2 regions of the Pseudomonas sp. LBUM1676 genome follow, and region 1 is predicted to be linked to the other one. Evidence: predicted binding sites of a transcription regulator. Region 1 holds the regulator's gene; the other holds the start of a gene.
What was found. The regulator sigma-54, encoded in region 1, starts transcription at its own class of promoters, with help from an activator protein. The targets are predictions, from matches to a motif close to ANTGGCATNNANNTTGCTNT.
Positions count from the first base shown of each region.

Region 2: a site for sigma-54 is predicted at 2,834-2,853, ahead of ACA041_RS22395 (circularly permuted type 2 ATP-grasp protein). Genes of this name have one in related genera too.

Region 1 is NZ_CP166777.1:877,603-881,244, reverse strand. Features, by position in the region: gene lptA (lipopolysaccharide transport periplasmic protein LptA) at 1-279, shown strand, start outside; gene lptB (LPS export ABC transporter ATP-binding protein) at 279-1,004, shown strand; gene ACA041_RS03945 (RNA polymerase factor sigma-54) at 1,189-2,682, shown strand; gene hpf (ribosome hibernation-promoting factor, HPF/YfiA family) at 2,757-3,065, shown strand; gene ptsN (PTS IIA-like nitrogen regulatory protein PtsN) at 3,078-3,542, shown strand; gene rapZ (RNase adapter RapZ) at 3,545-3,642, shown strand, end outside.
Region 2 is NZ_CP166777.1:4,866,702-4,870,343, forward strand. Features, by position in the region: gene ACA041_RS22385 (transglutaminase family protein) at 1-432, opposite strand, end outside; gene ACA041_RS22390 (alpha-E domain-containing protein) at 429-1,379, opposite strand; gene ACA041_RS22395 (circularly permuted type 2 ATP-grasp protein) at 1,392-2,801, opposite strand; gene ACA041_RS22400 (ribonuclease E inhibitor RraB) at 3,088-3,429, opposite strand.

The DNA.
Region 1 (3,642 bases):
TTCGAGCAGATGCAGACGGCCGGCGATTCCAAGCCGGTTCAGGGTTACGGCGTCACGATCCAGTACCACGCCTCGCAAGACCGCGTCGTGCTGATCGACCGCGCCAAAGTCATCGACAAGGATGGCAACGTCACCCAAGGCGAGAAAATCGTCTACGACACGGTCAAGAAACTGGCTAACGCCGGCCGCGCCACAGGCACCAAAGTCACCGAACAACGTCCGCGCGTCGACATGGTGATCCAGCCGAAGAAGAAATCCGACGAGCAAAAGGCCCCGTAATGGCAACTCTGAAAGCTCAGCATCTGGCCAAGAGCTACAAGAGCCGTCAGGTCGTGCGCGACGTCAGCCTGTCCATCGACAGCGGTCAGATCGTCGGCTTGCTTGGCCCTAACGGCGCCGGCAAAACCACCTGTTTCTACATGATTGTCGGGCTGGTGCAGGCCGATCAGGGTCGTGTACTGATCGACGACCTGGATGTCAGCCACCAGCCGATGCACGGTCGCGCGAAGGCTGGTATCGGCTATTTGCCGCAAGAAGCGTCGATCTTCCGCAAACTCTCGGTGGCCGATAACATCATGGCGATTCTCGAGACCCGCAAGGAACTCGACAAGGCCGGCCGCCGCAAAGAGCTGGAAAGCCTGCTGCAGGAATTCCACATCCACCACATCCGCGACAACCTCGGTATGAGCCTGTCCGGTGGTGAACGCCGCCGGGTGGAAATCGCCCGCGCACTGGCGACCAACCCGAAATTCATCCTCCTCGACGAACCTTTCGCCGGCGTGGACCCGATTTCGGTGGGTGACATCAAACAGATCATCCATCACCTCAAGGCCAAGGGCATCGGTGTGTTGATCACCGACCACAACGTCCGCGAAACCCTGGATATCTGCGAAACCGCGTACATCGTCAACGATGGCCAACTGATCGCCGAAGGCGATTCTGCCACCATCCTGGCCAACGAACTGGTCAAGGAAGTGTATCTGGGCCATGAGTTCCGCCTGTAAGCGCTGAGGTGTCCAGCTTGTCGCTCAAGCGCTTGTCTCGATAAAAAATCAACACTTTTTTATTGTTACAGCGCTCTAGGCAAACGCTAAAGTTTCGGGCATATAATTTGCTTATGTTTGGCGCTTCGGCGCCCTGTAGTGGATGGCGCATGTGCGCCGGCGAATAAGGTGTTAAGCCCCTGCCATGAAACCATCGCTAGTCCTGAGAATGGGCCAGCAGCTGACGATGACACCGCAGCTGCAACAGGCCATCCGCCTGCTCCAATTGTCGACCCTGGACCTGCAACAGGAAATCCAGGAGGCCCTGGAGTCCAATCCGATGCTCGAACGCCAGGAAGAAGGCGACGACTTCGATAATGCCGACCCCTTGGCCGACAAAGCCGAACAGCAACCCAACGCCGACGTTTCGGAACCCTCTTACCAGGAAACCGCCCCGACGGTGGATAACCTCGAGGAAGGCGACTGGAACGAGCGCATTCCCAACGAACTGCCCGTCGATACCGCGTGGGAAGACGTTTACCAGACCAGCGCCAGCAGCCTGCCGAGCAACGATGACGACGAGTGGGATTTCACCACCCGTACATCGGCCGGTGAAAGCCTGCAAAGCCATCTGCTTTGGCAACTGAACCTGGCGCCGATGTCCGACACCGATCGCCTGATCGCCGTGACCCTGATCGATTGCATCAACAATCAGGGCTACCTGGACGAAACCCTCGAGGAAATTCTCGAAGCCTTCGACCCGGAACTGGACATCGAACTCGACGAAATAGAAGCCGTCCTGCATCGCATCCAGCAATTCGAACCGGCCGGCATCGCCGCCCGCAACCTGGGCGAATGCCTGCTCCTGCAATTGCGCCAGTTGCCCGCCAAGACCCCTTGGCTGGCCGAGGCCAAGCGCCTGGTCACCGACTACATCGATCTGCTCGGCAGCCGCGACTACAGCCAGCTGATGCGTCGCATGAAGCTCAAGGAAGATGAGCTGCGCCAGGTGATCGAACTGGTCCAGAGCCTCAACCCGCGTCCTGGCTCGCAGATCGAGTCCAGTGAAGCCGAGTACGTCGTCCCCGATGTCATCGTGCGCAAGGACAACGAGCGCTGGCTGGTGGAGCTCAATCAGGAATCGGTGCCACGGCTGCGGGTCAATGCCCAATACGCCGGCTTCGTGCGCCGTGCCGACACCAGTGCCGACAACACCTTCATGCGCAATCAGTTGCAAGAGGCCCGCTGGTTCATCAAGAGCCTGCAAAGCCGCAACGAAACCCTGATGAAAGTGGCCACCCAGATCGTCGAGCATCAGCGCGGCTTCCTGGAGTACGGCGACGAAGCCATGAAACCGCTGGTGCTGCATGACATCGCTGAAGCGGTGGGTATGCACGAATCGACGATTTCACGAGTGACCACACAGAAATTCATGCATACCCCTCGGGGCATCTATGAGTTGAAATACTTTTTTTCCAGCCACGTCAGCACCTCCGAAGGCGGCGAATGCTCGTCAACGGCGATCCGCGCGATCATCAAAAAACTGGTTGCGGCGGAAAATCAGAAAAAGCCGTTGAGTGACAGCAAGATCGCTGGTTTACTGGAGGCACAAGGCATTCAGGTGGCTCGCCGCACCGTCGCCAAATACCGCGAATCCCTCGGGATCGCGCCTTCGAGCGAACGCAAGCGGTTGATGTAGAGCCACGCCACAGCGTTCCAGTGGTAGATCATCGGGTCTACCGCTTTATGCACTGGCAACGAAGGAGAAGCTGTATGCAAGTCAACATCAGTGGACACCAACTGGAAGTGACCGAACCTCTGCGCACCTACATCGGCGAAAAACTCGACCGATTGGAGAGGCACTTCGACAAGATAACCAACGTGCAAGTCACGATGAACGTCGAAAAGCTGCTGCAGAAAATCGAAGCCACGCTGCATATCCCCGGCGGAGAAGTGGTCGCCAACGCTGAGCATACTGACATGTATGCCGCGATCGACCTGCTGACCGACAAGCTGGATCGCCAACTCAAAAAGCATAAGGAAAAGACCCAGAGCCTCCTCCAGGGCGCAACCGGTCGTTAACACTCCCAACTCATGATCCGACTTGAAACCATCCTGACCCCCGGCCGTTCCCTCGTGAACGTGCCGGGCGGCAGTAAAAAGAAAGCCCTCGAACAAATTGCCAACCTGATCCACCGCGAAGTACCGGATCTGGAGATGCAAGACGTCTTTGAGGCTCTGATTGCCCGTGAAAAACTCGGCTCGACCGGTTTTGGCAACGGCATCGCCATCCCTCACTGTCGCCTCAAGGGCTGCACTACGCCCGTCAGTGCCTTGATGCACTTGGACGCCCCCATCGATTTCGACGCCATCGACGGTGCCCCGGTTGACCTGCTGTTCGTTCTGCTGGTCCCGCAAGCCGCTACCGATGCGCACCTGGAGCTGTTGCGCCAGATCGCCAGCATGCTCGACCGCAAGGAAGTGCGTGAAAAACTGCGCAGCGCCCCGAGCAATGAAGCCTTGTATCAGGTTGTCCTGGACGAGCAAAACGGTCAGTAATCATGCGCTTGATCATCGTCAGTGGCCGCTCAGGCTCAGGTAAAAGTACCGCGCTCGATGTTCTCGAGGACAACGGCTTCTACTGCATCGACAACCTGCC
Region 2 (3,642 bases), 2.9 Mb from region 1:
GGTGGAGCCCGGGGTGTAGGTCATGTGCTGGTTCAGGCCATGCATCAAGTCGATCAACGCTGTGCGATCGCGACGTTGCTTGCAATGTTTTTCGGCGAACGCGCGCAGGGCTTCGTCGGCTTCGGTCAGCCGGGTGAAACGCAGGAACGGCAGCGCCGACTGGCTCTCGTGCTCGGCTTCGCGCAGCTCGTCGATGTCCACCTGCCCACGGGCACCGATGATGATCGCCTCGTGGGGCTCGTCCAGGGTCAGCACATGCAGGATGTTGCCGAACGGGTCGAGTTGCGCACGCACCGGGCGCGGCAGGTCGAGCTGCCAGCTGAGCACGTGCTGGCGCTCGCTGTCGTGGGGGGTCAGTCGCAGGTACTGGATGCTCGCCCGCACCTTATCTTCATAGTGATAGGTGGTCTCGTGGCTAATGGAAAGTCTCATGCAGCCTCCAGGTAGGAACTGTGAATGGCGTTGCCCAACTGGCGCACCAGCGGGATGAACTCGGTCAGCCAGGCGTGCAGGCCTTCGTCGAGAATTTCGCTGATGCCGGTGTAGCGCAGGCGCGCGTCCATTTCCGCGGCCAGGCGTTGCGCGGGACGGCCATTGGCCCCCGGCAGCTGGGCGAGGATCTGGTCGATTTCTTCGGTACAGGCCCGTAGCGAACGCGGGACGTCGGCGCGCAGCAGCAGCAATTCGGCGACGTGTCGGGCGCCGGGGGCGTCGCGGTAGATTTCGGTGTAGGCCTCGAACGAGGACAACGCCCTCAACAAGGCACTCCACTGGTAATAGGCGTGGGCGGTGCCGTCGCTGACCGCTTCGGCCTGGTCACCGGCCATTTCGTAGCGGGCATCGAGCAGGCGCAAGGTGTTGTCTGCCCTCTCGATAAAGGTCCCCAGGCGAATAAAGCGGAACGCATCGTTACGCATGATCGTGCCGTAGGACGCACCGCGAAACAGGTGGGAACGTTCCTTGATCCACTCGCAGAATCGGCTCATGCCATACCGGCTCAGGCCCTGATCGGCGATCCCGCGAATCTCCAGCCAGGTGGCGTTGATGTTTTCCCACATGTCGGCGGTGATTCGTCCACGCACCGCATGGGCGCTGGCCCGCGCGGCACCGAGGCAACTGTAGATGCTCGCCGGGTTGGCTGCGTCCAGGGCGAAGAAATGCAGCAGCCGCTCGGCGTGCAAATCGCCATGGCGCTCCAGGTAATCGTCCAGGGTGCCAGTGATCAGCAAGGGCATGGCGAGTTCGTGCAAACCGTCACCGCGACCATCCTGTGGCATCAGCGACAGCGAATAACTGATGTCGAGCATCCGCGCGAGGTTTTCCGCCCGCTCCAGGTAACGCGACATCCAATACAAATCCGAGGCAGTTCTACTTAACATGGCAGGCTTCCTTCAATCCTCGACCACCCAGGTGTCCTTGGTTCCGCCGCCCTGGGAGGAGTTCACCACCAGGGAGCCTTCACGCAGGGCGACACGGGTCAAACCGCCGGGCACAACCCGGGTTTCGCGGCCAGACAATACAAACGGACGCAGGTCGATATGGCGTGGCGCGATGCCGTTTTCGACAAAGGTCGGACAGGTCGACAGCGACAAGGTCGGTTGCGCGATGTACGCGTGGGGCTTGGCTTTGATCCGAGCGCGAAAGGCTTCGATTTCCGCCGCCGTGGCCGCCGGTCCCACCAGCATTCCGTAACCGCCGGAACCCTGGGTCTCCTTGACCACCAACTCTGGAAGGTTGGCCAGCACGTGGGAAAGTTCGGCGGGATTACGACACTGCCACGTCGGCACATTCTTCAGGATCGGCTCTTCATCCAGGTAGAACCGGATCATGTCGGTGACGAATGGGTACACCGACTTGTCGTCCGCCACCCCGGTGCCGATGGCATTCGCCAGCACCACGTTGCCGGAGCGATACGAGGACAGCAGTCCTGGCACGCCAAGCATCGAGTCCGGGTTGAACGCCAGCGGATCGAGGAAGGCATCGTCGAGGCGACGGTAGATCACGTCGACGGCTTTCGGTCCGTCTGTGGTGCGCATGAACACCCTGTCGTCCCGCACGAACAGGTCCGCGCCTTCCACCAGTTCAACGCCCATTTCCCGAGCGAGAAAGGCGTGTTCAAAAAACGCACTGTTGAAGCGGCCCGGCGTCAGCACCACCACGCTCGGGTTATCGATCGGACTTGAGCTTTTCAGGGTATCGAGCAACAGGTTCGGATAGTGGTCGATGGGGGCGATACGCTGGGCCGAGAACAGTTCGGGAAACAGCCGCATCATCATCTTGCGGTCTTCGAGCATGTAGCTCACGCCACTGGGCGTTCGAAGATTGTCTTCGAGCACGTAGTAGGTGCCGTCGCCATCGCGCACCAGGTCGACACCGGAAATGTGCGAATAGATATCCCGATGCAGATCCAGCCCTTGCATCGCCAACTGGTACTGCTCGTTGGCCAGCACTTGCTCGGCCGGGATGATCCCGGCCTTGATGATGCGCTGCTCGTGATAAAGATCGGCGAGGAACATGTTCAACGCCTTGACCCGCTGAATGCAGCCACGCTCGACCACCCGCCATTCACTGGCGGGGATGCTGCGCGGAATGGTGTCGAAGGGAATCAGGCGTTCTGTCCCTTGCTCGTCACCGTAGAGCGTGAAGGTAATCCCGGCGCGATGAAACAGCAGATCGGCCTCGCGTCGCCGTTGGGCCAATAGCTCATCAGGCGTTTCGGCCAGCCAACGGGCAAACTCCCGGTAATGCGGGCGGACCTGGCCGCCGGCATCGTACATCTCATCAAAATAGGTGCGGATCATGCCGTACTCCTTGTCACCCGGACTGACAGGCCTTCGCAAGGCCCGTGCCATCGGCATAAACGCTTTAATATCAATCGGTTGGATAATGACTCCGCAACTACCGCACCAATCCTGTGCGGCAAATGCCCCAACCCGATCGTCCCCGCTTCATTGCGAAGCAATGTGTTCGCCTATCAGCAGCATAGACAGAGTTGATTTCATTGCCCGGACGTCGACGCGGATAGCGCAAACGAAAACGGCCAACCCGAGGGTCAGCCGTTGCTGCATGTTGTCGCTGTTCATAGTGTTATGCGAGTCGCCCTCGTACCTCCTGCTTGACACCCCATCCTTCGATGATGCCGCCCAGAGGCTCGACCACCGCCTCGAAGTCCTGCTCGAAGTCGCCGATGCCGTCGTAGGTGGCGTACATCACTTTACTGAGTTCCAGATACCACGCGCCGTCATCGCGCACGCTGATCTGGGCATTCAAGGATTCACCACAAAACTGCCCTGCCGCCCTGCGTGCCCGCTCCTCGTCCGGGAAAATGGCGTAGAACTCGATCGGATGGAATCGTGAAAAGTCGAAACCGCCTTCTTTCATGCGGCGCAGCACGCTGCTGCTGATGTCTTCTTGATAGGCTGTGCTCATGAAACGTCCCCCTCAACTTGATGGATAGACTTTCCGTATTCCCGGCGCACGCAACCGATTGGTGCGAGTGATGCGGCAACAATATTGCCGGTGGGAAGCAAGCATGTAGCTGACAAGACCAGACCTTAGCGATCCATTCGCTGATCTCGCTTGCAGAGTAGCCCCAAGAGAGAGGCGCTGCCAAGGTCTGGTTGTTTCACAAATGTGCCAGGA